DNA from 3 places in the Pseudarthrobacter sp. NPDC092424 genome. Region 1 is predicted to be linked to each of the others. Evidence: riboswitches for the same ligand, from Rfam matches in the RefSeq annotation. Region 1 holds a riboswitch; each other region holds the start of a gene.
What was found. Region 1 has a riboswitch for thiamine pyrophosphate ahead of ACIQCN_RS02925 (bifunctional hydroxymethylpyrimidine kinase/phosphomethylpyrimidine kinase). Riboswitches for the same ligand answer to the same signal wherever they lie in the genome.
Positions count from the first base shown of each region.

Region 2: it holds a riboswitch for thiamine pyrophosphate, as region 1 does, so the genes downstream of both, ACIQCN_RS11735 (ECF transporter S component) here and ACIQCN_RS02925 (bifunctional hydroxymethylpyrimidine kinase/phosphomethylpyrimidine kinase) in region 1, are expected to answer to the same signal.
Region 3: it holds a riboswitch for thiamine pyrophosphate, as region 1 does, so the genes downstream of both, thiO (glycine oxidase ThiO) here and ACIQCN_RS02925 (bifunctional hydroxymethylpyrimidine kinase/phosphomethylpyrimidine kinase) in region 1, are expected to answer to the same signal.

Region 1 is NZ_JBIVQC010000001.1:610,829-621,056, forward strand. Features, by position in the region: gene ACIQCN_RS02900 (DUF4233 domain-containing protein) at 1-379, shown strand, start outside; gene ndk (nucleoside-diphosphate kinase) at 421-840, shown strand; gene ACIQCN_RS02910 (hypothetical protein) at 972-1,259, opposite strand; gene ACIQCN_RS02915 (vitamin K epoxide reductase family protein) at 1,406-2,122, opposite strand; gene ACIQCN_RS02920 (Rne/Rng family ribonuclease) at 2,564-5,974, shown strand; TPP riboswitch at 6,093-6,190, shown strand; gene ACIQCN_RS02925 (bifunctional hydroxymethylpyrimidine kinase/phosphomethylpyrimidine kinase) at 6,180-7,703, shown strand; gene rplU (50S ribosomal protein L21) at 8,038-8,346, shown strand; gene rpmA (50S ribosomal protein L27) at 8,408-8,671, shown strand; gene obgE (GTPase ObgE) at 8,788-10,228, shown strand, end outside.
Region 2 is NZ_JBIVQC010000007.1:114,094-124,321, reverse strand. Features, by position in the region: gene ACIQCN_RS11770 (Na+/H+ antiporter subunit A) at 1-1,857, shown strand, start outside; gene ACIQCN_RS11765 (Na(+)/H(+) antiporter subunit C) at 1,854-2,402, shown strand; gene ACIQCN_RS11760 (Na+/H+ antiporter subunit D) at 2,399-4,021, shown strand; gene ACIQCN_RS11755 (Na+/H+ antiporter subunit E) at 4,018-4,563, shown strand; gene ACIQCN_RS11750 (monovalent cation/H+ antiporter complex subunit F) at 4,560-4,838, shown strand; gene mnhG (monovalent cation/H(+) antiporter subunit G) at 4,828-5,247, shown strand; gene ACIQCN_RS11740 (DUF4235 domain-containing protein) at 5,283-5,546, opposite strand; TPP riboswitch at 5,681-5,820, shown strand; gene ACIQCN_RS11735 (ECF transporter S component) at 5,888-6,511, shown strand; gene ACIQCN_RS11730 (ABC transporter ATP-binding protein) at 6,511-8,058, shown strand; gene ACIQCN_RS11725 (energy-coupling factor transporter transmembrane component T family protein) at 8,055-8,867, shown strand; gene ACIQCN_RS11720 (UDP-N-acetylglucosamine 1-carboxyvinyltransferase) at 8,982-10,228, shown strand, end outside.
Region 3 is NZ_JBIVQC010000001.1:216,548-226,775, forward strand. Features, by position in the region: gene ACIQCN_RS01095 (aminopeptidase P family protein) at 1-714, opposite strand, end outside; gene ACIQCN_RS01100 (PHP domain-containing protein) at 809-1,678, shown strand; gene ACIQCN_RS01105 (DNA-methyltransferase) at 1,722-2,594, opposite strand; gene ACIQCN_RS01110 (DEAD/DEAH box helicase) at 2,603-4,288, opposite strand; gene ACIQCN_RS01115 (RNB domain-containing ribonuclease) at 4,546-6,069, opposite strand; gene thiE (thiamine phosphate synthase) at 6,115-6,777, opposite strand; TPP riboswitch at 6,805-6,924, shown strand; gene thiO (glycine oxidase ThiO) at 6,917-8,224, shown strand; gene thiS (sulfur carrier protein ThiS) at 8,221-8,457, shown strand; gene ACIQCN_RS01135 (thiazole synthase) at 8,492-9,277, shown strand; gene ACIQCN_RS01140 (hypothetical protein) at 9,280-9,582, opposite strand; gene ACIQCN_RS01145 (DUF3107 domain-containing protein) at 9,639-9,863, opposite strand; gene ACIQCN_RS01150 (TetR/AcrR family transcriptional regulator) at 9,925-10,228, opposite strand, start outside.

The sequences.
Region 1 (10,228 bases):
CCTGCTCGAAGCGTTCGTGATGTTCTTTGCCACACTGGCGGTCTTCGGCCTGCGGCGCGGCGAGATTTCCCCTGTCCTCATCCTGTCCGTGGGCATTTGCCTCAGCCTGGTGATGGTGGCAGCGTGCGCTTTCCTCAGCCGGCCGTGGGGCATCGGCCTGGGCTGGGCGCTGCAGGCGGTGCTGATCCTCACCGGCTTCATTGAACCGGCCATGTTCCTGGTGGGCGCCATGTTTGCGCTCGCCTGGTGGTACGGCATCCGGACCGGAATCAGGCTGGACCGTGAAGGAGCCCAGCGCGAACGGGAACAGGCCGAGTGGGAAGCGGCACATCCTGACCAGGCAGGCCATGGCCAGGCGCATCCGGACCAGGCCCCGTAGACTAATTTCCGAAATCCCCCCAAAAACGCATTGGAGCAGTTGTGACCACTGAGCGCACCCTCGTCCTGATTAAGCCAGACGGCGTCGCCCGTAACCTGACCGGCGCCATCCTCGGCCGGATCGAAGCCAAGGGCTACACCCTGGCAGAACTCAAGAAGGTGGACGCCACCCGCGAACTGCTCGAGCAGCACTACGAAGAGCACGTAGGCAAGCCGTTCTACGAGCCCCTCGTGGAGTTCATGCTCAGCGGCCCGGTGGTGGCTGCGATCTTCGAGGGGCACCGGGTCATCGAAGGCTTCCGTTCCCTGGCCGGCACCACGGACCCGACGACGGCGGCCCCCGGCACCATCCGCGGCGACTTCGGCCGCGACTGGGGCCTGAAGGTCCAGCAGAACCTGGTGCACGGCTCCGACTCCACCGAGTCAGCCGAACGCGAGATCAAGATCTGGTTCCAGGACTGATGCTCCGTGCCCCGGCAGCCACGCCGGGGATGGACGGACAGGTGGTCCGGGCAGCCGGAGCCGCCTGTCCGTCCCACAGGACTCCAGCCCGGCACCTGCAGCTCCAGCTGCGGGTGCCAGGCTGTTTGACGTTAAAGATCGTCGCAGCCAAGCCCGGGGAAGATGTGCCAGGGGCCCTTGGCCGGTCCCGATTCATTAGCGGCACGGTGCAGGCCCCTGACGTCAGGCTCAAACAGAACCTGGTCGATATCCACGCAGCCACTGGGAGTCATGACGACGTGCTGGTGGGCGTGTTCTCCGCCCAAAGGTGATTGCTCGGCGGCCGGCGGAGTTGCGGCCATGGCCGGCACGCCTGCGCCGCCGGCCAGGCACAGACCCAGCGCCATCGGTATTGCTGCCCTGAAAAGGTTTTTGCGCATTGCAATGGATCCTCTCGTCTGAAGGAATTACCGTCCGCTCCGAACGGTTTCCCGCTGTTGGGAAGTTCCATCAGAACGCCGACATGCTGCCTTGGCACGAGTAGCAGGTACTCATGTTTCGCAGCAGCGGATCCGTAGCCGCAGACCTAGTATCCGGAGGTTCCGGCGAATACCTGGATGAAGGCGAAGAAGATCGTGGCAATCACCGCAACATACAGCAAGGCAGTGACCACCCAGCCCGAATCGCCCAGGACGCGGGCCGCCCTGGCCGGAACGGGGATAACGCCGGCAGTGATGTTGCGGATGGTCACCCAGACGAACAGGGGAATCATGGCGGCCCACACCACCATGCAGAACGGGCAGAGGATATTAATGACATAGAGAGCCTGGGACCAGAGCCACACCACGAAGGCGAATCCCAGCGTCACGCCGACCTGCAGGCCAATCCAGTACCACCGCGCGAAAGTTGCGCCCGCCAACAAGGCCATGCCGATGGTGATCACCACCGCGAACGCCACAATTCCGATGAACATGTTTGGGAAGCCGAACACCGAACTTTGCCATGTCTGCATGACCTGTCCGCAGGAGATCCACGGGTTTACGTCGCACACCGTAGTGTGGCCGGGGTCCTTGAGGACTTCGAGCTTCTCCAGCACCAGCACGCCGGAGGCAAACCAGCCAACGACGCCGGTAATCACCAGGAGCCAGCCGAACGGCCGGGTGCGGGTCATCGCGGGGACGGACGCGGCGCTCCCGGCGGCCGGGCCGCCTTTCCGGTCCAGTGCGGCCCGGTCCATGGCAGTCCTGTCCGCTGCTGAACCGTCCAGTGCAGGCGTGCCGTTGGCGGGGGAGATGCTGGGCATTGGCATAGCGTCCTTTTCGTCAGGGTGCTCCTGCCCCGATTGTAACGCCGCGTGCTGGGAGGGCCGCCCAGCCGGGCGGGTCCGGGCCGCGCTTCCGCCCTGTGATTGCCGGGGTGTGAGACAATAAGCGTGGCTGGAAGCCGATCCACATTCGGACTCCGGTCCGGTGGCTTGTTTGCAAGACCGCCAATGATGAGCAGGGCAGGCTTCGGTTTTATTCGGATCAGACTCCCGCGACTCCATTGGGCGGCACCTGGTTGTGGCACGTAGAACAACGGGTTTCAGAACATCCTGCCGGCTCCCAAGGGCTGCCGCACCCCAACGCCGGTGCGAACCTGGGAGTATCCACTTGACTTCTGTCAACGCCTGCGGGTTTTGACAATATTTGCCCCAATGGGTGCCGGATGTGGCGGTACGTCAGGGGCAGGAGTGTTGCCACATATGGAAAATGAACAAGGTTTGGCCGTTAACGAAGATGCTGGTGCGGCGGCCGCAGTTGCCCCCAAGAAGGCCGCCAGGACCCGGCGCAAGGCTGCGCCCGGGAAGGACGCCGCAGAAGTAACGGCAGCGGATAGTCCGACTGCGGCCGGGACTGCTCCGGCTGGGTCTGCACCGACCACGTCTGCACCGACCACGTCTGCACCGACCACTTCTGCGCCGGCCGAGGCTGCCGCTGGAGCAGGTTCTGCAGAGGAAACTCCGGTCCCGGCCAAAGCTGCCCCGGCCCGGCGCACGCGGTCCCGCAAGAAGCCGGACGCAGCAGAGCCCGCTGCTGAAACGGCTCAAACAGGTGCGGAAGTTCCCCCGGCCGAGGCAACTGCCCACGAACCTGGCGCGCCGGCAGAATCCAGCCAGGACACCCCAGACGGGCCGGACGCGAAGCCGGTGCGCCGCCGTCGTACGTCAACGCGCAAGGTGCAGGCCGCCACTGGCGCGGAAACGGCGGAAGCCGGCCTTGAACCAGCAGTGGTGGGAGCAGCAGCTGCAGCCACCGCGGTGGAAGCGCCTGCCACCGCACCGTCCGCCGAAGAACCTGTCGCCGCGCCCGGGACAGAGGAACCTGTCGCCGCGCAAGCCGCCACCGCGGAACCCGCCAGCGAAGAACCGGTCGAAGAAACAGCCCCCGCCACAGCGTTTGGCTCGCTGTTCATGGAACCCGGTTCGGCTACCTCGGTCCTGTTCCAGGCCCCGGACCTGAGCACTGTTGCCCGTCCGGCGGCAGCCGCCGTGGAAGCGGACCAGGAAGACGAGGACGAGGACGACTCCGAGGAATCCGGCAACCGGCGCCGCCGCCGCAGCCGGGGCCGTCGGGGCCGCAGCCGCTCTGACCGCGACGTCGAAACCGTGGACGGCCAGGAAGGCTCAGACACCACGGACGGCGCCGACGAGGACTCCACCGGGCCGGCCGAGGATGGCGTGGTGACGTCCCGCCGCCGGCGCCGCCGCCGTCGTGGCGACCAGGACCTTGAACTCACCGGCGGCGAGGACGATGACCCGCCCAACACGGTGACCCGCGTCCGCGCCCCCCGCTCCGTAAGCGACGTTCCGGCCAGCAACCGCGTCACCAGCGTCAAGGGTTCCACCCGACTGGAGGCCAAGAAGCAGCGCCGCCGCGAATCGCGGGACACCGGCCGCCGCCGCACCGTCATCACTGAGGCCGAGTTCCTGGCTCGCCGGGAATCCGTGGACCGCCAGATGATCGTCCGCCAGCGCGATGACAGAATCCAGATCGGCGTCCTGGAAGACGGCGTGCTGGCAGAGCACTTTGTCTCCAAAACCCAGCAGGACTCGCTGATCGGCAACGTTTACCTGGGCAAGGTCCAGAACGTGCTGCCCTCCATGGAAGCTGCGTTCGTGGACATCGGACGCGGCCGAAACGCCGTCCTTTACGCCGGCGAAGTCAACTGGGACGCCGTGAACCTCGAGGGCAAGCAGCGCCGCATCGAAAACGCGCTGAAGTCCGGGGATACCGTGCTGGTCCAGGTCACCAAGGACCCGGTGGGCCACAAGGGCGCGCGCCTCACCAGCCAGATTTCGCTGCCGGGGCGCTACCTGGTGTACGTTCCGGGCGGCTCCATGACCGGCATCTCCCGGAAGCTGCCGGACGTGGAACGCAACCGCCTCAAGCGCATCCTCAAGGACCGCCTCCCGGAGCACGCCGGGGTCATCGTGCGTACGGCCGCCGAAGGCGCCTCCGAGGAAGAGCTGACGCACGACATCAACCGCCTCCGCGCGCAGTGGGAGGGCATCGAGAGCCAGTCCAGGTCCACCAAGATTCTTGCCCCGGAACTGCTCTACGGCGAACCTGACCTGACCATCAAAGTGGTCCGTGACGTCTTCAACGAGGACTTCTCCAAGCTCATCGTTTCCGGCGAGGAAGCCTGGGACACCATCGAGGCCTACGTGACCTATGTGGCCCCGGACCTGGTGGGCCGGCTGGAAAAATGGACCCAGGACCAGGACATCTTCTCCGCCTGGCGCATCGACGAGCAGATCCACAAGGCCCTGGAACGCAAGGTCTTCCTGCCCTCGGGCGGCTCTCTGGTGATCGACCGGACCGAAGCCATGACCGTGGTGGACGTCAACACCGGCAAGTTCACGGGCAGCGGCGGAAACCTGGAAGAGACCGTCACCAAGAACAACCTTGAGGCAGCCGAGGAAGTGGTGCGCCAGCTGCGCCTCCGGGACATCGGCGGCATCATCGTCATCGACTTCATCGACATGGTGCTCGAGTCCAACCGCGACCTGGTCCTGCGCCGCCTGGTGGAGTGCCTGGGCCGTGACCGCACCAAGCACCAGGTTGCCGAGGTCACCTCGCTCGGCCTGGTCCAGATGACCCGCAAGCGCATGGGCACCGGACTCCTGGAAGTCTTCGGTGAGCAGTGCGAGGCCTGCGCAGGCCGCGGCATGATCACCCACGACGATCCCGTGGAGCACCGCCGCGCCAACACTGTGGCCGCCGAACACCACGTTCACCGCGCCGACAACCGCGGCGAGGCCAGGGGGGAGGGGTCCCGCAACGAGAACCAGCGCGGCGACGCCAACCAGCCGGGCGGTCGCCCGGAGCGCAAGCGCCGGCGCGGACGGGGCGGCCAGCAGGTTGAGGCAACACCGGCACCCGCGGTCCAGGTCCACACGGTCCACCCGGACCCTTCGGATGCCGAACGCCACGCCAAGGCAGAAGCTACCCGCCTGGCCCTGGCCAACATTGCCGCAGCCGCCCACGCAGCGCACCTGCACGATGACGAGGTGGCCGCAGGCAAGCAGGCAGCGCCGGCTCCCGCTGCCGGGCCCGTTCCCGCTGGACGCGGCGAAGAGGCGGAAAAGAGCGACGCCGGTGCTTCCGCCCGGCCCGCAGCCGTCCTCACCTTTGGCGGCGAGAAGGTCGCGCTGCCGTTCGTGGAGCACACGGAAGAGCAACAGCCCCAGCCCTCACTGTCCCTGGACCGGCTGGCCGAGGCGTTCGCCCACCTGGGTGAGCCTGCCCGGCAGCCTGACGCCGTGCCCGCCGTTGCGGACGCTGACTCCGCCGCGCCGGCCCCTTCGGCTGCTCCAGCTGCTGCGGCTCCGGCAGTTGCGGCCGCCGAAAAGGACTACTCCGACCACACGCTTGAGCAGTCCCGCCAGCGCAGGCCGCGGCGCAACCGCAGCGCCAGCCGTGCCCAGGGCGCAGCCAACGCAACCACGGTGGAGCAGCACGAAAACGTGCCCGCCCCGGCTGCCGGGCACTCCCACGCGGCCAAGGCTCCGGAGCCTGCACCGGCCGCCGCGCCGGGAACCGCCCGGCCCGCCGGGAAGCGGGCCGAGGAGCCCATCATCCTGGGTGTCGGTGTGCCGGCGTCGGAGCTGTAGTTCCGCGCAAACGCCCTCCGGAAGTCCCCGTCTCATGGACGCTGCCCCTTGAACTACAGGGGGAGTTGTTCATAAGGCGGGGATTTCTGCGTCCGGGACGGCAAGAGGACTAGGCTGGGAAACCGACACGGGGTGCCGCGCAGAGGGCCGGCTGAGATCCAGACCCGTTGAACCTGTCCGGTTAGCACCGGCGAAGGGATGTCTCTTGTCGTCGACCACTGTCCAGCTGCAACCGCCGGAAACCACTGCCACAGTGCGCAGCGTTCCGCGGGTCCTGTCCATTGCGGGTTCCGATCCCTCCGGCGGCGCGGGCATCCAGGCGGACCTGAAGAGCATCGCCGCCCTCGGTGGCTACGGAATGGCTGCCATCACCGCGCTCACTGCGCAAAACACCCGTGGCGTGCGTGCGGTGCATGTTCCGCCCGCAGCCTTCCTTGCACAGCAGCTGGACGCCATCAGCGAAGACATCACCGTGGACGCGGTCAAGATCGGCATGCTGGGGGAGGCCGCGGTGATTGAGGTGGTCCGGACCTGGCTCGAAAAGGCGCGCCCGGCCGTCGTCGTCCTCGATCCGGTGATGGTTGCCACCAGCGGTGACCGGCTCCTTCAGGAGTCCGCCGAGGCCGCGCTGGGGGACCTGTTGCCGCTGGCCGACCTCATCACCCCCAACCTGGCCGAACTTGCCCTCCTGGCAGGCGGCGGGCTGCAGTCGACCTGGGTCGGCGCGCTGGACCAGGGCCGCTGCCTTGCCCGGACCACGGGAGCCACCATCCTGGTTAAGGGCGGCCACCTCGCCGGCCGGGACTGCCCGGATGCCCTGGTGGATACGTCCGGCCGACTGTCGGCGGAGGTGGTGGAACTGCCGGGGGAGCGGATCGCTACGCGGAACAGCCACGGTACGGGCTGCTCGCTGTCGTCGGCCATGGCCACGATGCAGGCCCGGCTGGGTGACTGGGAAGCGTCGCTGCGGGAGGTCAAGCCGTGGCTCGCGGGCGCCCTCGCCGCTTCGGATCGGCTCTCCGTGGGAACCGGCAACGGGCCCGTGCACCATTTCCACCACCAGCCGGTTTTCCGGGCGGAGGGCTCCTTCGCCCAACAGCTTTGGGCTGACGCCGAGGATCACCTCGGGCAAATCCACGCCCTGCCGTTCATTCGGTCGCTGGCCGCCGGCACCCTGCCCGAAAGCGAATTCGCGTATTACCTCGCCCAGGATGCCATCTACCTGGCCGGGTACTCCCGCGTGCTGGCGAGGGCCAGTGCGCTGGCCCCCACGGAGGCGGAACAGCTCTTCTGGGCCAGGTCCGCGCAGCAGTGCCTTGAAGTTGAATCCGGGCTGCACCGGTCCTGGCTGAACACGAGGCCTGCCCAGGGCGGACTTGGCCCCGTGACCAAGGCGTACGTGGACCACCTGACTGCGGCGTCGGCGTCGGGCAGTTATGCGGTACTGGCCGCTGCGGTCCTGCCCTGTTTCTGGCTGTATGCGGAGGTGGGGCGGACTCTGCACGCAGCTTTCGTGGCAGCGGGTGAGCCAGCAGGCCATCCGTACGCCGAATGGCTGCGCACCTACGCGGACGAGGCCTTCGCGGCGGCAACGCGCCGGGCGGTGGCGATTGTGGATGATGCCGGCCGGAACGCGTCTGAGGCCGACCGGGCTGCCATGGCAACGGCGTTCCGGCAGTCCTGCCGCCTGGAAGTGGATTTTTTCGACGCGCCGCGCCTTCATTGCTGACCCCGGCGGGGCCCCGCCGCGGCTAATATAGTGACGCACGGTCCCGGCGCCGGAGCAACCTGTGGCCACTATCACAGACGACCCGCCGGAACCAGCCTCATTTGCGGCCGAAGCCAAAACTAGCGTATTCTAGATCTTCGGTGCTTACGCCAACACTTGGGTTATGACCCTGGGGGGCCGCCGCGTGTCCAGGACATGCAGCGGAATCTTCCGGGATAGCTCACGGGTTCCCCCGGGAAATCCACGGCGTTGAGGCACAGCGGAAACCCAGCCATTCAGCGCCGGGTGCCGCACGCAAATTTAGTAATAAACGTCGAGAGAAGTGAGTTCCCAAGTGGTGTACGCGATTGTCCGCGCAGGCGGCCGCCAAGAGAAGGTTTCCGTTGGAGACTTCGTTACCCTGAACCGCGTCGCCGGTGGAGCCGGCAGCACCATTGAGCTGCCCGCACTGCTCCTGGTAGACGGTGACAAGGTCACCTCCGCCGCTGCTGACCTGGCCAAGGTGACTGTTACGGCTGAGATCCTCCAGGACCTCCGTGGTCCTAAGATTGTCATCCAGAAGTTCAAGAACAAGACCGGTTACAAGAAGCGCCAGGGTCACCGCCAGGAACTGACCAAGGTCAAGATCACCGGCATCAAGTAACCACCGGTTACTGTTCAGCTTTTTCAGCAGATTCCCCAGAATTTAGAGGCAGGCATTTCAGATGGCACATAAAAAGGGCGCGAGCTCCACTCGCAACGGTCGTGACTCCAACGCTCAGTACCTCGGCGTGAAGCGCTTCGGCGGCCAGGTTGTTTCCGCAGGCGAGATCATCGTCCGCCAGCGCGGCACCCACTTCCACCCGGGCGCCGGCGTTGGCCGTGGCGGCGACGACACCCTGTTCGCACTGACCCCGGGCGCCGTTGAATTCGGCACCCGCCGCGGTCGTCGCGTCGTCAACATCGTTGCTGCTGCAGCTGCAGAGTAACAAACAGTTCTGAAGCGGTGGAGCGGGCCATACGGTCCGCTCCACTGTTCTTTTAACCGCATTACAATCGTCTTGGCGTCCAGCGGCGCCGGGAAACAGCATTTGAGGAGATCCACGTGGCCAGCTTTGTAGACCGGGTAGTACTGCACGTATCCGGCGGTACCGGCGGCCATGGGTGCGTCTCCGTCCACCGTGAGAAGTTCAAGCCCCTCGGCGGGCCCGACGGCGGCAACGGCGGCAACGGCGGGGACGTCATCCTCCGCGTGGACCACCAGACCACCACCCTGCTTGACTACCACCACGCACCGCACCGGCACGCCACCAACGGCGGCCCCGGAATGGGCGACTGGCGCGGCGGCAAGAATGGCGAGACCCTGGTCCTGCCCGTTCCGGACGGCACGGTCGTCAAGTCCAAGGACGGCACCGTCCTTGCGGACCTCGTCGGCGAAGGCGCCGAGTTCGTCGCGGCCGCCGGGGGGATCGGCGGCCTGGGCAACGCCGCCCTGTCCTCGCAGAAGCGCCGGGCTCCCGGATTTGCGCTGCTCGGCATCGAAGGCGAATCGCGCGACATCGTCCTGGAGCTGAAGTCCATTGCGGACATCGCGTTGGTCGGCTTCCCTTCCGCGGGCAAGTCCAGCCTCATCGCGGCCATGTCTGCCGCACGGCCCAAGATTGCCGATTATCCCTTCACCACCCTCATTCCCAACCTCGGCGTGGTGCAGGCAGGCGACGTCCGCTTCACCATTGCCGACGTGCCCGGGCTGATCGAGGGCGCCAGCGAGGGCAAGGGCCTCGGCCACCACTTCCTGCGCCACGTGGAGCGCTGCGCCGCGCTGGTCCATGTCCTGGACTGCGGCACCCTCGAATCGGACCGCGATCCGCTCTCCGACCTCGCAATCATCGAGGCTGAACTCGAGAAGTACGCCGTGGACATGAGCTACGCCGGGCAGAACGGCGAAGTCGTCCCGTTGAACCACCGCCCGCGCCTGGTGGCCCTGAACAAAGTGGACCTTCCGGACGGCAAGGACATGGCCGAGTTCGTCCGCCCCGAGCTTGAGTCCCGCGGCTACCGCGTCTTTGAGGTTTCCGCCACCAGCCATGAAGGCCTGCGCCAGTTGGGCTTTGCCATGGCTGAAATCGTCAAGGCCGCCCGCGATGCCGTGGCCGCAGCCCCGCCCAAGGTGCAGCCTGTTGTCCTGCGTCCCCGCGCCGTCAATGAGACCGGCTTCCGGATCCGCCGCGAAGAGAAGGGCCTGGAGCCGCTGTTCCGCGTCCTCGGCGAAAAGCCCGTGCGCTGGGTCAAGCAGACGGACTTCACCAACGAGGAAGCCATCGGCTACCTGGCTGACCGCCTGGCCAAGCTGGGCGTGGAAACCGAGCTGTTCAAGCAGGGGGCCAAGCCCGGCGACACCGTGGTTATCGGCGAGGACGACGGCGTTGTCTTCGATTGGGAGCCCACCATGATGGCAGGCGCCGAACTCCTGGCGTCCCCGCGCGGCACCGACGTCCGGTTCGCGGACATCGGCGACCGTCCCACCCGCAGCCAGAAGCGCGAAG
Region 2 (10,228 bases), on a different contig from region 1:
CTGCTGGCGGGCTTCGTGGCCAAGGAGTCAGTCCTGGAAGCCTTCGTGCACCACGCCGAGGACCCGGCCACGGGTCCGTGGGGGATGGTGATGCTGGCCGGGATGGTCCTGGGCTCCGTGCTCACCTTCGCATACAGCGCGCGGTTCATGTGGGGCGCGTTCGGCACCAAACCGGGCGTGCCGCGCACCCCGTTCAAGTCCATCAAGCCGTCGTTCCTTGCCGCGCCCGGCCTGCTCAGCCTCCTGACCATCGCCTACGGCATGTGGCCGGCCCCCGTGGACGGGTGGATCCAGCCCTACGCAGCCCAACTCGCCTCAGCAGCGCCCGACGCCGGAAGTCCCGCCGAGCAGGCAGGCCACCTTGCGCTGTGGCACGGTTTGTCCCCCGCCCTGGGACTGACGGCGCTCGCTTTCTCGCTGGGTCTGGCCCTCTATGCTGCCCGGGCGGCGGTGGAGCGGCTGCAGGCGCGGGTGCCGGCCTGGGTTGACTCGGACCGCGCCTACCAGCTGACTATCGGTGCCCTGGATGACGTGGCGGTGTGGGTGACCGGCCGGACGCAGCGGGGTTCGCTGTACTACTACCTGGCCGTCATTCTCACCGCGGCGTTCGCCCTCCCGCTGGCTGCGCTGCTGTTGGCCCGCAGGCCGCTGCCGGAAGGGATCTACCTGGTGGATCCGCATTCACCGCTGCAGCTGGTGGCGGGCGCCGGAATCGTGGCGGCGGCGCTCGCCGCGGTCCGGGCCAACAAGCGGTTCCTAGCGGTGCTCATGGTGTCCGTGGCCGGATACGGGATTGCACTGATGTTCGCGCTGCAAGGCGCCCCGGACCTTGCCCTCACGCAGATGCTGGTGGAAACCATCGTCCTGGTCGCGTTCGTTCTGGCCATGCGCAGCCTGCCGGCCGAGCTGCGGGACCGCACGGGCGGCAAATACCGGGTGGTGCGCGTGATCATCGGTCTGGCGTTCGGTGCCACCATGGTGTTTGCGGCCATCCAGGCCATGGGCGCCCGGATCGCAGTGCCTGTCTCCCTTGAGTTTCCGCGGCTGGCTTACGAAGGCGGCGGCGGGAAGAACATCGTCAACGTAACCCTGGTGGACATCCGGGCGTGGGACACCTTCGGCGAACTCACGGTCCTTGCGCTCGCCGCGACGGGCGTGGCCAGCCTGATTTTCATCCGCGGGCGCGGCGACAGCCTCAAGTCCTCCAGCACCGTGGCCGAAGGCACCGTGGGCCGGCACACCGGCGTGGATCCGGGCTCCCGGGACGGGGCCGCACTGGCGCTCAGCCGCAAGTTCGCAGCCGCCACGCGCGACCCCTGGATCGTGGCCGGCCGGACGCTGGCCCCGGAACGGCGTTCCATCATCTTCGAGGTGGTGACGCGGCTGATCTTCCACTCGCTCATTATCTTCTCGCTGTACCTGCTCCTGGCCGGCCACAACCTTCCGGGCGGCGGCTTCGCAGGCGGCCTCACCGCCGGACTGGCCCTGGCGATCCGCTACCTGGCCGGCGGCAGGTTCGAACTGCGTGAGGCCACGCCCGTAAGTGCCGGCGCGCTGCTGGGCATCGGCCTGGCCGTAGCGGCCGCCTCCGGCGCTGTGCCGCTGCTCCTGGGCGGGCAGGTGTTCCAGACGGCCATCATCGAGCTCTGGCTGCCCGTGTTCGGGGACATCAAGTTCGTCACCTCCACCATCTTCGACACCGGCGTGTACATCGTGGTGGTGGGGCTGGCCCTGGACGTGCTGCGCAGCCTGGGCGCCGAAATTGACGAGCACTTCGAGGAACGGTCCGCGGAACCTGCCAGCGGCCAGGAACCGGACGGGGTTCCGGCCGAAACCACTGTGAAGGGCAAAGCATGAGCGTCAACCTGACCCTGCTGCTGGTCATGGGCGCCCTGTTCGCCTGCGGCATCTACCTGATCCTGGAGCGCAGCCTCACGCGGGTGCTCCTGGGCCTGATGCTGCTGGCCAACGCCACCAACCTGCTGATCCTTGCCACCGGCGGTTATGCCGGGCTGGCGCCGCTGTACTCCGGGGACGCAGCCCCCGGGGACTACAGCGACCCCCTCCCGCAGGCCCTGATCCTCACCTCGATCGTCATCTCGTTCGCCGTGACCGCGTTTATGCTGGGCATCATCTACCGCACCTGGGTCCTGGCGCGGCAGGACGAGATCCAGGACGACGTGGAAGACCTCCGCGTGGCGGAGACCCCGAGTTTCGATGCGGAGGACGACGCCGAGATTCCGGCCGAGACATCCGAGTTCCCTGTGCTGGTGACGGGCGGACGGGAAATGCCGGTGGACGGTGCGGTATCGGAGGAGACTCCAGGGTCACTGAATGTGGCGCCGGCCGAGGGATCCCGCGCGCCCAAAGCGGCCCGGCCCACTGAAGGGACCGAACAGTGAACGTCGCTTCCCTGGCCCCGCTCGCCGTCGTCCTTCCCGTCCTGGGAGCGGCCCTCACGTTCCTGCTGATCCGGCACACGCGCGCGCAGCGGAGCGTGAGCATTGTGCTGTTGTCCCTGACGCTGCTGCTCGAATGCCTCCTGCTGGCCTCGGTGTGGAACGGCGGGACGGCAGCGGTGACGATCGGAGGGTGGCTGCCGCCGTGGGGGATTGTGCTGGTGGTGGACCAGTTCTCCTCTCTGATGCTGGTGGTGTCCTCCGCGGTGAGCCTCGCGGTGCTGGTCTACGCCACCGGGCAGGGCATGGCCGACGGCGACCGCGACGCGCCCGTATCGATCTTCCACCCCACCTACCTGATCCTGGTCGCGGGCGTCTCCAACGCGTTCCTCTCCGGCGACCTGTTCAACCTCTACGTCGGGTTCGAAATCCTGCTGACCGCGAGCTACGTGCTCATGACGCTTGGCGGGACCGGACCGAGGATCCGCGCCGGGGTCACGTATGTGGTGGTATCGGTGGTGTCCTCGATACTGTTCCTGATCGCGATCGCCATGGTCTACGGCGCCACGGGTACGGTGAACATGGCGGACCTGGCCCTGAAGCTGGGGGAACTGGACCAGGGCACCAGAACGCTGCTGCACGTGATGCTGCTGGTGGCGTTCGGGATCAAGGCGGCCGTCTTCCCGCTCTCGTTCTGGCTGCCCGACTCCTACCCCACCGCGCCGGCGCCGGTCACCGCGGTGTTCGCAGGGCTCTTGACCAAAGTTGGCGTCTACGCGATGGTCCGGACCGAAACGCTGCTGTTTCCCGGCGACTCGCTGAACACCCCCCTTATGGTGGCAGCGCTGCTGACCATGCTGGTGGGCATCCTGGGCGCCCTGGCGCAGAGCGACATCAAGCGTCTGCTGTCCTTCACGCTGGTCAGCCACATCGGCTACATGGTGTTCGGGCTGGCGATGTCCTCCGCTGCCGGGCTCGGTGCGGCCGTCTTCTACGTGGCCCACCACATCACCATCCAGACCAGCCTCTTCCTGGTGACCGGACTGATCGAACGCCGCGGCGGCAGTTCGTCCGTGGACCGGCTGGGCGGACTGGCCAAGCTCTCGCCGCTGCTGGCGGTGCTGTTCTTCATCCCCGCAATGAACCTGGCCGGCATTCCGCCATTCTCCGGATTCCTGGGCAAGGCCGGGCTGATCCAGGCAGGGGTCGCCCTGGGCACGCCACTTGCTTACGTGCTGGTGGCGGGCGGCGTGCTGACCAGCCTGCTCACCCTCCTGGCGGTGGCGCGGGTGTGGAACAGGGCCTTCTGGCGCAAGCCGTCCGATGCCGAACATCCGGATCCCGTGTTGCTGTCGGTTTCCGGGGCAGGGGGAACGGCATCCGGTGCCGGCCGCACGAACACCACCGGCCAGCCGCACACCACGGTGCTTCCGCGGACCATGGTGGGGTCCACCTTGGGCCTGGTGGCGCTCGGGGTTGCCCTGACCGTGTTTGCGGGTCCGCTGTTCACGCTGTCCGGGCAGGCGGCCCAGGACATGCTGGACAGGACGGACTATGTTCAGGCCGTGCTGGGCGCGGACACCTCCGTCCCGCAGATCACCACCGCTGGAGGAGGACAATGAGCCGCCGCCGGATTTCGCTGCGCCAGGAACTGCCGCTGCTGGTATGGCTGGTGATCGTCTGGGGTGCCCTGTGGCAGGACTTCAGTCCGGGAAACGTACTGTTCGGCGCGCTGCTTGCCGTGGCGGTGGCCCGGCTGTTCTACCTGCCGCCTGTGGAACTGAGCGGCCGCTTCAACATCCTGTACGCAATACCGTTCGCTTTTGCGTTCCTCGGAAAGGTGGCCGGCGCAAGCGCCCAGGTGCTCTTCCTGGCGGTGGCCCGGGGCCGCAAGGTGAGGAACGCCGTCGTCGCTGTCACTTTGCGAAGCCATCAGGACCTCATGGTGACGGCCACCGGACACGTGATTTCGCTGATCCCGGGCTCACTGGTGGTGGAGGTGGACCGCTCCACGTCCACTCTTTACCTGCACGGGCTGAACATCAGCACTGAGCAGGACGTGGCCCGGCTGCGGAACGAGGTACTTTCCATCGAGGCGGGGCTGATCAGGATTATGGGAACACCGGCCGAGCTTGAGGCTGTCCGCAGGGAGGCCGCGGCATGATGCAGTCCGTGCTGGCCGTGACGGCCGTGATCCTGGCGCTCGCCGCCGGCGGCGCCATTCTCCGGATCGCCCGGGGACCGTCGCTCCTGGACAGGGTGCTGGCCACCGACGTGCTGCTGGCCGTCCTGGGGGCGGCGCTGTGCATCGATATGGCCGTAAACCGCCACCTGAACAACCTGATGCTGGTGGTGGCCATCTCGATCATCGGCTTCGTCGGTTCAGTGACGGTGGCCCGGTTCGTCGCGGACAGAAGGGAACAGCCGCATGAATCCTGAACTGCTCACGGGCTACCGGGCGGTGGGCGAGACTGTCGCCGGCGTTGATGCCTGGGTGGACGCCGTGTCTGCGGTGTTCATGGTGGTCGGCGCTGCCCTGTCGCTGGGCGCCGCCATTGGCCTGCTGCGCTTTCCGGACCTGCTGAGCCGGATGCACGCCGCCACGAAGCCGCAGGTGCTGGGACTGTTCCTGCTGCTGGCGGCGATCGGACTGCAGCTGCGCACCTGGTGGGTGTGGCCCGTGCTGCTGGTGGCCTGGATCTTCCAGTTACTGACGGTGCCGGTCTCCGCGCACATGGTGGGCCGGGCCGGCTATCGCACCAAGCACCTGCACCGGGAACTGCTGACCTCGGACGAGCTCGAAGCCGTGGTCCAAAAAGCCGCCGGCAACCCGCCTCCCGAGGAATGAGTGAGACGGGTTGCCGGCGGCAGGTTGAAGCGGGGCTAAACGATGTCCTGGCTCTTGGCGAAGCGGGTGATGGCGCGCTGGGTGCCGCGGTTCGCCAGGACCTGGATGACGGTGCTCACCGATGCTGAGATCAGGGCAAACGTCAGGGCCGAGTGCAGGCTGGTGGGCACATCCTCGTCCTTGCCGGTGGGAGGCTTCCGGCCTGTGGTCTTCTCCCAGACGGTGTTGACCATCTTGGTGCCGACGAAGCCTGCCACCAGCGAGATGCCGGTGCCGAGCAGCTTAATGAAAAGGTTCATTCCTTGTACTCCTTGCGGGCAGAAAACGGACTGACCCCAGCCTAACGGCCCGGCGCCGTAATTTTCCCCGCCGCCATTGGCCGCTGCGGTGTAAACTGGAGCACGCCCTCAGGGGCATACCACTCAACGCAACATTCAAACGACAGGGGAGCGCCGCCGTCGGGCATTGCCGGCTCAGCCGGGAACCCGTGTGGGCGCTGAGAGTGCGGAGATCCGCAGACCCTCGAACCTGATCCGGTTAGTACCGGCGCAAGGGAGTCGAGTTCTCGAAGTGGCCGGCAACACCGTTCAACGCGGTTGCCGTGACCACTTTCCCCTCCTGCTACCCAGGAGGATTCACCATGGCAACTGAAGCAATCAAGAAGACCCCCGGCAAGTCCTGGCGCGTCGTGGACATCGTGGTGGCGGCGCTGATCGCCATCGCCGGCGGGGTGATTTTCTGGGCGTGGTCCCAGGGCGCCCTAGCGGTGTCCGCTCCGATGAACGCCGTCTACCCGCCCCTGACCGGCCTGATCGCCGGCGGCTGGATGATTCCGGCTGTCCTGGGGATGCTCATCATCCGCAAGCCCGGCGCGGCACTCTTCTGCGAGACGGTTGCAGCCACCGGCGAACTGCTGATGGGTTCGCAGTACGGCACGTCGGTGCTGTTCTCCGGATTCGTCCAGGGCCTCGGCGCGGAAATCATCTTCGCGGTTTTCGTCTACAGGAAGTTCAACCTGCCCGTGGCCCTGCTCGCGGGCGCCGCGGCAGGCCTGTTCTGCGGCCTGAACGACTCGTTCTCCCCGTGGGGCTGGAACATCGCCTACTCCGCCGGTGACAAGTTCGCCTACATCCTGTTCACCAGCATCTCCGGTGCGATCATCGCCGGCGCCCTGTCCTGGATCGCCACCCGCGGCCTCGCCCGGACCGGCGTGCTGAGCCCGTTCGCCTCCCGCAAGGCGGCCACGGAGCCCGTCTTCTCCTGATGCCAAGACCTTCCGGCAGCGCATCCGCCGTCCGCCCCGCCGCGGTTGCCGCCCGCGGCTGGGGCTGGCGGCACCCCGGACGCGCCAAGCCAGCCGTCCGGGGCCTTGACCTGGACATCGCGCCGGGGGAGCGGGTGCTCCTGCTGGGCCCGTCGGGTGCCGGCAAGTCGACGCTGCTCCACGCCCTCGCCGGGGTGCTGGGGGACGCGGACGACGACGGCGAGGCAGGCGACGCTGACGAGTCCGGTTCGCTTCTGGTTGACGGGGCTTCCCCCCGGGGCCGGCGCGGCCGCGCGGGGCTGATGCAGCAGGACCCCGAAACGCAGGTGGTTCTGTCACGGCTGGGTGACGACGCCGCCTTCGGTGCCGAGAACCTCGCGGTTCCCCGCGACGCAATTTGGGCGCGCGTGCATGAGGCGCTTGCCGACGTCGGACTTTCCCACCTGCCGCTGCACCACCCCACGTCCGCGCTGTCCGGTGGGCAAAAACAGCGGCTGGCGCTGGCGGGCATCCTGGCGATGCGCCCGGGGCTGATCCTGCTGGACGAACCAACCGCCAACCTGGACCCGGCCGGCGTGCTGGAAGTCCGGGACGCCGTGGGCCGCTGCCTGGACAAGACCGGCGCCACGCTGGTGGTGGTGGAACACCGCGTGTCCGTGTGGAAGGACCTGGTGGACCGGATCGTGGTCCTGCAGCCGGGATCCGGCGCCGGGCCGGCCGTATTGCTGGACGGACCTCCGGACCGGGTGCTGCGCGAGGCCAGGACCATGCTCATGGCGGCCGGTGTGTGGGTGCCGGGATACGTTCCGGAGACGCGCCAACGGGCGGCCATGCCCCCTCCGGGTTCCGGCGGCCTCCTGCTCGCCGCCGAGGGGCTGGGAGTTTCGCGGGAACGGACGGGCCGGAAGGGTCTCAGGAAGATCCCGCCGGTACCGGTGCAGCGTGACATCTCGGCGCAGGTGCGCGCTGGCCAGGCGCTGGCCGTCACAGGGCCCAACGGGGCGGGCAAGTCCACCTTTGCGCTGACCCTGGCCGGGCTCCTGGCGCCGGTGAAAGGGAAGGTTTCGGCCGCCGTTGACCTGAGCCGCGGGGCGGGAATCGATCCGTACCAATGGAAGGCGGAGCAGCTGATCGAGCGGATCGGCACCGTCTTCCAGGAACCCGAGCACCAGTTCGTCACCGGGAATGTCCGGGACGAGCTGCTCTTCGGTCCCCGGCACCTGGGCCACGGCGGGGAACGCGTTGACGAGCTGCTTGAGCGGCTGCGGCTCACCGGCCTGGTGGACGCAAACCCGTACACGCTGTCCGGCGGGGAGAAACGGCGGCTCTCCGTGGCCACCGTGCTGGCCGCCAGCCCGCAGGTGCTGGTCCTGGATGAACCCACCTTCGGGCAGGACGCCAACACCTGGGCCGAGTTGGCGTCCTTCCTGTCCGAGCTTCTGGACCAGGGTGCCGCCGTGGTTGCAGTAACGCACGACGCCGAATTCACCGCCGCGCTTGGCGGTGCGGAACTGCGCATGGCAGCGCCGGACCGGGTGGCACCATGACCGGGGCAGGGCGGCAGGAACTGAACCTGCGCGGAAACCAGGCGCTTCTCACCCACGCCAACCCACTGAGCAAGTTCGCGTCCGTCTTCCTCATCACCCTGGTGCTGGCGCTGTCCATCGACTGGGTCTCGGCCACCGTGGCGCTGGTCTTCGAACTTCTCCTGTTTCCGCTGGCCGGGCTGACGTTTGTGCTGCTGTGGCAGCGCGGCTGGCCGTTGATCCTCGCGGCCGCGGCAGGGGGCTGGAGCACCTCCATCCTGGCTCCTGACAGTGGAAGGACGCTGATCGACGTCGGACTCTGGACCATGAGCGAAGGCTCCCTAGAGCTCGGTGCCGGATTCATGCTGCGCGGGTTGGCCATCGCGCTGCCGGCCGTGCTGCTGATGAGCTGCACCGACCCCACCGACCTTGCGGACGCCTTGGCGCAGAAGGCCCGGTTGCCGCACCGGTTCGTGCTGGGCACGCTCGCCGCGATGCGCCTCGTGGGGCTGATGGCGGAGGAATGGCAGACCATTGGAATGGCACGACGGGCGCGCGGCGTGGGTTCGCGCGGGAACGTGCTGCAGCGGGCGAAGGCCACGCTGGGGCAGAGCTTCGGGCTGCTGATCCAGGCGATCCGGCGTGCGTCGCGGCTGGCCGTGACCATGGAGGCACGCGGGTTCGGCGGCGGGCCGCGGACCTGGGCCCGCGAATCCACGTACAGCAGGCTGGATGTCTGGGTTTTAGCCGGCGGGGCACTGGTTGCGGGACTGTCGGCGGCTGCGGCCATCTCGGCCGGCACCTGGAATATGGTCTGGCTGGAGAACTGAGACACGGGTCTTGCTGTTGCACGGGTATCGCACGCGGCGGGTACTGGATCCCTATCCGGGCCTCTGTCCGCCCCTTCTGGCGCCCTCGTAACTCATGAATGATATATTCGAGGTATGACGCAGGAAACCACAGAACACGTTGCCGCCATGCTCCGGGACGCCCGCGCAGAAAAAGGCTGGACGCAGGGGCAACTTGCGGCCGAACTTGGAACCAGCCAAAGCGCCGTGGCCCGGATGGAGCAGGGCAAGCAGAACCTGAGCCTGAAGATGATCCAGCGGCTCGAGGCCATCTTTGACCGCAGCATCGTGAACGTGGGCAAGCCCCGGATGACCCACCTCCGCGTGGAGGGCGGGCGCACGCTCTCCGGCGCAGTGGACGTCAACAGCAGCAAGAACGCAGGCGTCGCGCTGCTGTGTGCCAGCCTCGTGAATCGCGGAACCACCGTCCTCCGCCGACTGGCGCGCATCGAGGAAGTCAACCGGATCGTCGAAGTGCTCGCGAGCATCGGCGTCGAATGCACCTGGCTCAACGACACCGACCTCCGCCTGCGCCGACCGGCCGTCCTGGACCTGGCCGGCATGGATATCGACGCCGCCCGCCGCACGCGCAGCGTCATCATGCTGCTGGGGCCGCTGCTGGACGAGACTGCCGAATACCGGCTGCCGTACGCGGGCGGCTGCGACCTGGGCACCCGCACCGTGGAACCCCACATGCAGGCGCTGCGCCAATTCGGCCTGTCCGTGGAAGCTGGCGGCGGTTTTTACACTGTCCAGGCCCCGCCCGCCGACACCCGCGAACGGTCCTTCGTGCTGACCGAGCGCGGCGACACCGTCACCGAAAATGCCATCATGGCTGCGGCGCACCGCGAGGGCACCACCGTGATCCGCAACGCGAGCCCCAACTACATGGTTCAGGACCTGTGCTTCTACCTGCAGATGCTGGGCGTGGACATCGAGGGTATCGGCACCACCACGCTCCGGATCACCGGCCGCCCGCGGATTGAGGCCGACGTCGAATACTTCCCCTCCGAGGACCCGATCGAGGCGATGAGCCTGATCACCGCCGGCATCGTCACCAACTCCGAGGTGACCGTGCGGCGCGTGCCGATTGAGTTCATGGAGATTGAACTGGCCACGCTGGAGCAGATGGGCCAGCAGCTGGAAGTCTCGGGTGAGTACATGGCCCGGAACGGCCGCACCCGCCTGGTGGACGTCACCACGAAGCCGTCGGAGCTGCGGGCGCCCGAGGACAAGATCCATCCCATGCCGTTCCCCGGGCTCAATATCGACAACCTGCCGTTCTTCGCAGTCATCGCGGCCAACGCGCACGGCCAGACCATGATCCACGACTGGGTCTACGA
Region 3 (10,228 bases), 390 kb from region 1:
GCTGAGCTTTTCGTCCAGGGCGTCGAACACCCCGAAATCCAGGTTGTCCGGGTCCTTGGCGGTGTTGTAACGGGCTGTGTCCACCAGGGCGTCGATGTTTTCGTCCACCTTGCGCACCAGGCGGACCGGGATGCCGCCGATTTCCGGCGCTCCGACGTCCTTGGTGATGGCCGTTTCCAGCTGGTCGATGTGCGCCGTCTTCAGGCCCAGCCGGGCTGCGAACCCGGCGAGCGTGGGGCGGGCACCGATCCAGAACTCACCGGACCGGGAGTCGGCGTAGAACTGCTCCGTGTCCCGGCCGGCAAGGGGCCGGAAGTACAGCGTGGCACTGTGGTGCGCGCCGCCGTCGCCCGTGCCTTCTGCCACGGGGTCCAAAATCAGGACTGCGTCCGGTTCATGGTCCAGGCCCAGGCCTGTGAGGTGTGCGAAAGCGGAGTGAGGTCGGAAGCGGTAGTCGCAGTCATTGGAGCGGACCTTCAGCGGACCGGCGGGGATGACCAGGCGTTCGCCCTTGAACTGGGCGGAAATGGCGGTGCGGCGGTTCGCGGCATGTGCGGCAACGGCGTCGCGCGCAGGCAGCTCCTGGCCGGACGGGGCCCAGTTGCTGGCCATGAAAGCCTTGAACGCATCGGAACTGGGCCGTTGCGAGCGGTTGTTGACGCGCTCATCCAGCGGCTGGGAGGCAGGGGCGGGAGTGTTTTCGGGATGGTTCACGGCACCATCGTCTCACCAGCTCCACGGCGAATGCGAACAACGGCGTGGACAGCGCTTGCGTCCGTGCGGGGGAGGGGTCAACTAGGCTGGACAGGTGAGGATCGACCTGCATGCCCACTCCAATGTCTCCGACGGTACGGAGAAACCCGCCGACGTCATGGCCTCCGCTGCCCGGGCCGGCCTGGATGTGGTGGCACTGACCGACCACGACTCCACGGACGGCTGGGCGGAGGCAACCGCCGCCGTGCAGGAGTCTGGCGTTGCTCTGGTGCCGGGCATGGAAGTTTCCTGCAGGACGGAAGAGGGCATCAGTGTGCACCTCCTGAGCTACCTGCACGACCCGCAGCACCCGGGCCTGCTCGAGGAAATCACCAAGGCCAAGGACGCGCGGCACACCCGCGCGGAGCGGATGGTCACCCTGCTCGCGGAGGACTATCCGCTGACCTGGGACGACGTCATCCACCATGTCGCCCCGGGCGCTACCCTCGGCCGCCCGCACATCGCGGATGCGCTGGTCGCTGCGGGCGTGGTGGAGGACCGCTCGGAAGCCTTCGCCTCGATCCTGACCTCCAGGTCCCGCTACTTCATCCAGCACTACGCTCCCGACCCCACCACTGCCGTCGAACTTGTGCGGGCTGCGGGGGGCGTTCCGGTTTTCGCCCATCCCGTGGCGTCTTCCCGGGGACGCATCGTGGGGGAGCGCGTCTACCAGGAGATGATCGACGCCGGCCTGGCGGGCCTGGAGATCGACCACCGGGACAACCCGGAGGAGGGCCGGGAGTACCTGCGCCGGCTCGCGGCCCGGCATGGTCTCCTGGTCACCGGCTCCTCCGACTACCACGGGACCGGTAAGCCAAACCTGCTCGGCGAGAACCTGACTGCACCGGAGGTGCTGGCGAGGATCGAGGAATTGGGGACCGGGACCGCCGTCGTCCGCCCCGGCCCCGCCCTCCCGACCGGGTAGCGCGAAGCGTCCTTCCAGGGCCCGAAAGGGCACCAGGCGCTGCCTACCTGGGCGGGAAAGCCGCTACCGTGGCGTGCGCCCCGAGGCGCTTGGCCATGATCTCGATGGCCGGCTGGTTCTGGTCCACGCACACGAACTTCCGCCCCAGTTTGCCGGCCACGGCGCCCAGTGTCCCGGAGCCTGCGAAGAAGTCCAGGCACCAGTCCCCGGGCCGGCTGGACGCAGCCACCACGCGGCGGACCAGCCCCTCCGGCTTCTGCGTGGGATAGCCCGTTTTTTCCTTGCCCGTCGGAGAGACGATGGTGTGCCACCACACGTCCGTGGGAAGTTTTCCCAACTCGCGTTTGGCGGGTGTCACCAGGCCGGGAGCCATGTACGGTTCCCTGTCCACTTCGGCGCTGTCGAAATGGTACTTCGCCGGGTTCTTTACGTAGACGAGGATGTTGTCGTGCTTGGTGGGCCAGCGGGTCCTGGCACGCGCGCCGTAATCGTAGGCCCAGATGATCTCGTTCAGGAAGCACTCCCGGCCGAAGATCGCATCCAGCATGACCTTGGCGTAGTGGACCTCGCGGTAGTCCAGGTGCAGGTACAGCGTGCCGTCGTCGGCCAGCAGGCGCCAGGCCTCCACGAGTCGCGGTTCCAGGAAGGACCAGTAGTCGCTGAACGCGTCGTCGTAGCGGTGCAGCGCGCCCTTGATGGTGTCATAGGAGCGGCCCTTGAAGCCTACGCGGTCCCCGCTGCCACCGGAGTTGGCCACCATCCGGGTCTCCTGGCGGCGCTGCACCCGGCCCGTGTTGAACGGCGGGTCCACATAAATAAGGGTGAAGGCGCCGTCCGGCAGCGTGGGGAGGTAGTCCGCGTTGTCCGCGTGTACCACCAGGCTGCCGCCGTCCGGCGCCCAAACAGCGTCAGTCATCGACGCTGTTAGCCCTCGGCGCCAGGCTGCATGCCCTTGTCGCCGGCCACCACTTCGCCGTTGCGGCGGCGGGTGCGCGTCCGGGTGCGGCGGGCACGGGACGGCTGGGCATCCTCGGAGCGGGGCGCCTGCGCGCCGCTGTCAGCTGCTTCCACGGCATCGGAGGTACGACGGCGGCGCTCACCGGAGCGGCCCGCCCCTTCGGTGCTGCGGGACTCACCGCTGCGTGCCGGGCGGCCACGGCCACCACGGGTGCGCTCACGGTCGCGGTCACGGGGTGCGCCGGAGTCGCGGCCGCCGCGGCCGTTCTTCTTGCCGGTTTCGCCGAGGTCCTCCAGGACTTCTGCGTCCACGCCGGCCAGGGTGCGCTTATCGCGGGGCAGGCGGCCCTTGGTGCCCTCGGGAATGTCAAGGTCCGTGTACAGGTGTGGCGAGGAGGAGTAGGTTTCCACCGGTTCGGGCACGTTCAGGCCCAGGGCCTTGTTGATCAGCGCCCAGCGGGGGACGTCGTCCCAGTCCACGAAGGTGACGGCCGTGCCCTTGTTTCCGGCGCGGCCGGTGCGGCCCACACGGTGCAGGTAGATCTTCTCGTCTTCAACGCACTGGTAGTTGATCACGTGGGTAACGTCTTCAACGTCGATGCCGCGGGCGGCCACGTCCGTGGCCACCAGGACGTCCACCTTGTTGTTGCGGAAGGCACGCAGGGCCTGCTCGCGGGCGCCCTGGCCCAGGTCGCCGTGGATGGCGGCAGCGGCGAACCCGCGGTCCACCAGCTCCTCGGACACCTTCGCGGCCGTCCGCTTGGTCTTGGTGAAGATGATGGTGCGGCCGCGGCCCCTGGCCTGCAGGATCCGGGCCACTACCTCGATCTTGTCCATGCTGTGTGCACGGTAGATCAGCTGGCGGATGTCGCGCTTGGTCAGGCCCTCGTCGTCGGGGTCGGCGGCACGGATGTGCGTGGGCTGCGTCATGTACCGGCGGGCCATGGCGATCACCGGTCCGGGCATCGTGGCGGAGAACAGCAGCGTCTGGCGTACTGCCGGGGTGCCGGCGATGATGGTCTCCACATCCGGCAGGAAGCCGAGGTCCAGCATCTCGTCTGCCTCGTCCAGGACCACGATCCGCACGTTCTTCAGGCTCAGGTGCTTCTGCCGGTACAGGTCGATCAGGCGGCCCGGGGTGCCGACGACGACCTCGACGCCGTTCTTCAGCGCTTCCACCTGCGGCTCGTAGGCGCGGCCACCATAGATCGTTGCGATGCGGGCATTGCGCTTGCTGGAGGCGGTCTGCAGGTCATTGGCCACCTGGACGGCAAGTTCGCGCGTGGGGACGATGACCAGGGCCTGCGGGGCGCCCGGAACAGCCAGCTTGTCGTAGCCGGGATCGTCCTGTCCCACAACGCGCTGGAGGGCCGGGATACCGAAGCCGAGGGTCTTGCCGGTACCGGTCTTGGCCTGGCCGATGATGTCGTGGCCGGAGAGCGCCACGGGCAGGGTCATGGCCTGGATGGGGAAGGGATGCGTGATCCCGGCGTCAGCCAGGGACGCGACGATGTCCTCCCGGACGTTGAAGTCGGCGAAGGACTTCTCCTCGATCTCGTGCGGTTTCTCGTCCGAGATGATGGTCTCTTCCGGCTCGATGGTTTCGGTGCCGGACTCGTCCGTCAAGAGCTGGTGGGTGTGCAATTCACTCACGTGGAGTTTCCTTATTCATTTGGGCAATGGCGCTGCCTGCTCAACGGTTCCGCCGGGGGCGGGGCCGGAGCACGCTCAGGCGCACAAGCAAGTCCAGTGGAAGCCGATCGCGGGCTATCTAATGCCGGCACTGGGGACCGGCGGGTGTATCTCAAGATCGCGTAGGGGCGGGCTTGTTGGTTTCAAAAAGGAAATCAACGACCGGGCATCCATTTCTACAGGCACCAGTCTAGCCGTAAACGCCCGGAACCCCGGATTTAGCCGTGTTCCCTGGTGGCGGACTCCTGGCGGACGAGTTCGAAATGCACGTGGCGCGCAGCGATGTCCGAGGAAACCAGACGGACCCGGACCTTGGTGCCCGGTTTGAGCTCCCCGGCGCAGCGCGCCGTCACCGCCGGCTCCGCGATCTGGATAATGCCGGAGGTGCCGTTGCCGTTGCCGTTTTTCCCGTTCCCGTCCCTGCCGTTGGACGTCCCGCCGTTGTCTTTGGGCGGCCGGGACCCTGAAATGACAATGGCGTCAAATTCCTGCCCCACATGGTTGACCAGCAGGGCGGCTTCCACGGTGTCCAGCGCCATGCGCTCCATCCGGCTGGCCAGCTGGTCGGAGCCCGCCATTATTCCTGGCAGGAGCGGCAGCGCCTCGCGCGCCCAGACCGGCACGCCGCCGCCGCTGCACAGCGCTTCACAGATCACCAGGACAAAACGGTCCACAAGGCGGCGCAGCGGAGCGGTGGTGTGCGCGTAGGACGCACCAATGGCCGACTGGATCGCATCCGCAGGGACAGTGCCGTCGAAAGCGGTGTAGGCGGCGCCGCGGAACAGCATCCCGGCCGAATGCAGAATGGCCAGTTGGCGCGGCTCCGTGGGGTCCAGGGTGCGGAGGTATTCGCCGTAGCTGATCTTCCCGTTCCAGGGCTTGCCCAGGACTTCGGTCTGGAGCCGGAAGTGGTCCAGGGAGCGGCTGTCCGGCGCAGGCATGGTGCGCAGGATCCCCACCTTACCGTCCAGCATGAGCCGGGCCGCGGCCATGCCGGTCATGAGGGAAATCTGTGCGTTCCAGTCCTCCACGGGAAGCTGCGGTGCGGCGGCAATCCGGTAGCCGCCGTCGGGAAGCTGGACGATTTCCTGGTCCGGCATGTTCAGGCTGGCGCCCCCGCGCTCACGCTCCAGCGCCACGCGCTTGAGGCCTACCTCTTTGAGCAGCTGGAGAACCGGCGGCGCCGTGCCCGCGTCGAGCTCCTTTTGGGCGCCCTTGTAGCTGAGCTTGTCGCGGCTGCGGATGCGTGCCCGCCGCACGTTGACGGCAGTGACTTCCGCGGCGCTGTTGAGCCGGAAGTCCCAGACAAACGCCGGGCAGTCCTGGTCCGGGAGCAGGCTGCCGGCACCTTCGCTGATGACCTGCGGGTGCAGCGGAATCCGGCCGTCCGGCGCGTAAAAGGTCTGTCCGCGGCGCCGCGTTTCGGCGTCCAGCGGGCCTCCCGGCCGGACGAAAGCGGGCACGTCGGCGATGGCATACAGCACCCTGTAGCCGCCGCCGTCGGGTTCAATGAAGAGGGCCTGGTCCAGGTCCGTGGAGGATTCCGGGTCGATGGTGATGAATCCGACGTCCGTCAGGTCATAGTCCGGCATGTCCAGCGAGGCCACGGCCGCTTCGGCATCCGCCAGGACCTCCTGAGGGAATCCGGCAGGCAATTCCAGCTCGGTACGCAGCGCGCTCAACGCCTCCTCGAGCGCGTTCCTGTGCTCGTGGACATTGGGAGCCAACCGATGATGCGACACGAAAATCAGCCTAGCCCGAAACCCCCGGAACGAGGAACAGCCGGGCTAACCCGCGGCGTCGAGGGCGGCGAGCAGCGACGCAGCGGCTTCGGCCGGGTCCGGCGCCTCCGTGATGGCGCGGACCACCACGATCCGGCGGGCACCCGCAGCGGCCACCCGGTCCACGTTGCCGTGGTCGATTCCGCCGATGGCAAACCAGGGCAGGCCGGCCGGCGCCACGGACGCGGCGTGCCTGACCAGGTCCAGCCCGACGGCGGCGCGCCCCGGCTTGGTGGGCGTGGCCCACAGTGGACCCACGCAGAAGTAGTCCAGGCCCGCCGGCCCCGGCGCCGCGGCCACCGCCGCGTCAACCTGGTCCGGCGAATGCGTGGAAAGCCCGATCGCGGCGCCGTCCAGGAGGCTGCGCGCTGCCTTGAGGGGAAGGTCCTTCTGCCCGATGTGGAAAACGGGCGCCCCGGAAAGGGACGCGATGTCCGCCCGGTCGTTGACGGCCCACAGCCGGCCGTGCCGGACGGCAGCCTCGCGCAGCACCTCGAGCAGCTCCAACTCCTCCGCGGCCTCCAGGGCCTTATCCCGGAGCTGGATGATGTCCACGCCGCCGGCGAACGCGGCATCGACAAACCGGGCAAAATCGCCGTGGGCGCGGCGGGCGTCGGTGCAAAGGTACAGGCGCGCGGACGCCAGGGCGGCAGCGGGGGACACATTCATGGCTGCAAGCCTAGTTCCTCTAAACTGGCCTCGTACTGCGGGAGCCTGCGGCAGCTGTCACAAAAGCGCCGGGCTGAGAGGGCGTCAGAGCCGACCGCTTGACCTGATCCGGCTAATACCGGCGTAGGGAAGGAACCATATGGGCAACCCCACCAGCGGATCCGGCGCGGCCGACGACGGCGTAATGCGTGCCGACGTGGCAGTCGTCGGAGGCGGGGTGATAGGCCACAGCATCGCGTGGGAGGCCCGCCGCTCCGGCCGATCCGTGGTGCTGGTGGATGATGCCCCCGGAACCGGCGCCAGCTGGGCGGCGGCCGGAATGCTCGCCCCCGTCAGCGAACTTCACTACCAGGAGGAAGCCCTCCTGGAGCTGATGCTGGAATCCTCCTCCCGGTGGCCCGGTTTCGCGGCCGCCCTCAAAACCGCCGCGGGCGCGGACCCCGGATACCTCGAGACGCCGACGCTCGCCGTCGGCGCGGACGCTGCGGACAGGCAGGCGCTGCTTGACCTTCGGGCCGTGCAGAAGGCCAACGGCCTCGACGTGGAGCCACTCACGGTCCGGGAGGCACGCCGCCGCGAACCGCTCCTGAGCCCATCGATCGCCTGCGCCCTGGACACCCCCGCCGACCACCAGGTGGATCCGCGGCAGCTGGTGGCCTGCCTCCGGCTGGCGCTCTCCCGGCACGCGGACGGAGAGGGAGGGGCAGGCACCAGGGTTGCCGGCGCCGTCGACGGTTACGCGGTAATGGCCAGGGCAGCGGGACTGGCGTGGGCGGACGACGTCGTGGCCGGAGTCCTGCTGGAAGGCGGCGGAAAGGTTCTTGCGCGGGAGACCGTGGTCGCCAACGGTCTGCACGCCGGAGCGCTGGGCGGGTTGCCCGAGGGCCTGGCGCTGCCGCTGCGCCCGGTGTACGGCGACATCCTGCGGCTCGCCGTGCCAACGCAACTCCGGCCGTTGGTGACGGCGACGGTACGGGGCCTGGTTCATGGCGTGCCGGTCTACCTGGTGCCGCGGCAGGATGGAACCGTGGTCATCGGCGCCACCCAGCGCGAAGACGCCCTGGGCGGGGCGGCCCGTCCGGAGGCCGGAGCGGCGCACGGTGCCGTCTCCGCCGGCGGGGTTCACCAGCTCCTTCGGGACGCGCAGACTCTGGTCCCCGCCGTCGCCGAACTGGAACTGCTCGAGTGCACCGCCCGGGCCCGCCCCGGAACCCCGGACAACGCGCCCCTGCTGGGCCGCGTACCGCTGCCCGACGCCGCCGGAGGATACGTCCCCGGGCTCGTCGTCGCCACTGGCTTCTTCCGCCACGGCGTCCTGCTGGCGCCGGCGGCCGCGGCCGTCTGCCGCGCCCTGCTGGACGGCACCCGTGACCCCCGCTGGGCGCCGTTCGACCCTGCCCGGTTTTCCGCAGCCGCATCACGCCACGACACCAAGGAGAGAGCATGAACATCATCCTGAACGGAAGCCCGCGCGCCGTGGCGGACGGCGCCTCCGTTGCTGCGCTGGTCAGCGACATCACCGGCCGGCCGCTGGCAGCAGACGGCCAGGCCGCCGACGGGCGCAAGCTTGGCGTGGCAGTGGCGCAGAACGCGCACGTGGTTCCGCGCAGCCAGTGGTCCGCTACGGCGCTCGCCGAGGGCGACGACGTTGAGCTCGTAACCGCAGTGCAGGGAGGCTGACACCGTGACCGAAACAAGCCGCCCGTCATCAGCCATGGAAACAGCATCGGCTGACGGCCTGGTTATCGACGGCATACCGCTGCACTCACGGCTCATCATGGGGACAGGGGGAGCGCCCAGCCTGGAGGGTCTCGGTGCCGCACTCCTGGCCTCCGGCACCGCACTGACAACCGTGGCCATGCGGCGCTATTCACCGGCCGAGACCGGCTCGCTGTTCCAGCTGCTCGTGGACCACGGGATCCGGGTGCTTCCCAACACGGCGGGCTGCTTCACGGCCCGGGATGCCGTCCTCACCGCCGAACTGGCCCGCGAGGCCCTGGAGACGGACTGGATCAAGCTGGAAGTCATTGCCGACGAGCAGACCCTCCTGCCGGATGCGGTGGAGCTCGTCGATGCCACGGAACAGTTGGTGGCCCGGGGCTTCAAGGTCTTCGCCTACACCAACGACGACCCCGTCCTGGCGCTGCGGCTGGAGAACCTCGGGGCCACCGCCGTGATGCCGCTGGGTGCCCCTATCGGAACGGGTCTGGGCATCCTGAACCCGCACAATATCGGGCTGATTGTTTCCCGCGCCTCCGTTCCCGTGGTGCTGGATGCCGGGATCGGTACGGCCTCCGACGCTGCGCTGGCCATGGAACTGGGTTGCGACGCGGTGCTGCTGGCGACAGCGGTGACGCGGGCACAGAACCCGGCGCTGATGGGTGCGGCCTTCAAACACGCGGTGGCTGCCGGCAGGATGGCCAGGGTTGCGGGGCGTATACCGCGGCGCGAACATGCATTGGCGTCATCCGCCATGGAGGGCCGGGCCGAGTTCCTGTAACGCTAAAGGCGGAGGGCCGCGGTCAGGCGCTCGGTGTCCTGCCGGGCGCGCGTGCGGCCCAGGTAGGCCACCGCGGCGATGGCTGCGCCGGTTCCGAGAAGCACAGGAAGAACCCAAGGCAGCCAGGTCAAACCGGGCAGGTAGCCAAATCCTGCGGCCATGAGGATGGTCCAGGTCACCGATGCCACAGCAACGGCAACCCCCGCGGGGAGGCCGGCGCCGTACTTGGCATGGCGCTTGTCATTGGCCCACACAAGGAATCCTGCGGCAACCGCTGCGAGCACGACAATGGTGAGCGAGAGCATGGATCTCCTTTAACTTAAAGCCGCGGCGGCCAGGCGGCCGCCGCGGGCAAAGGGTTCTAGAACTGGCCGAAACCTACGCGGCGGACTTCTTCGGCCCCGATTTCGACGTAGCCCAGGGCGTTTCCGGGAACGATGATCAGGCGGCCCTTGTCGTCCTTCAGGCGCAGTTCGCTGCCCGTGTTGATGGCTTCGCCGACGACCTTGGCCACGGAGTCTGCGTCCTCAGCGGACTCCAGTACGATTTCGCGGCCAACATTCTGCACGCCGATCTTAATTTCCACAGGGGCCTCCCAGCCGGTCAAATGTTCAGGGACCTCAACGAGGTGTTCTCTTATTTGTAGTCTAGGACTCTTTGGGGAAACGAGAGATTCCGCGCCAAGCTAAACGGTAAATGAGGTCACTGGCCACATCCAGGTCCAGATTCCCGTCCGTTTCCAGCCAGTAGCGTGCACTCACCTGGGCCATTCCGGCCAGGCCGCGGCCCAGCAGCTGGGCTTCCAGCTGAGGAAGCTTGGTGTCCTCTGCGATGACCCGGGCTATGGCATCCGCGAAGGTGCGGTTCAAAGTCTCCAGCCGGGAGCTGACATCGGCGTCATTAATAAGGTCGGATTCGAAAACAAGCCGGTGCGCCTGGTCATCGCTGGCG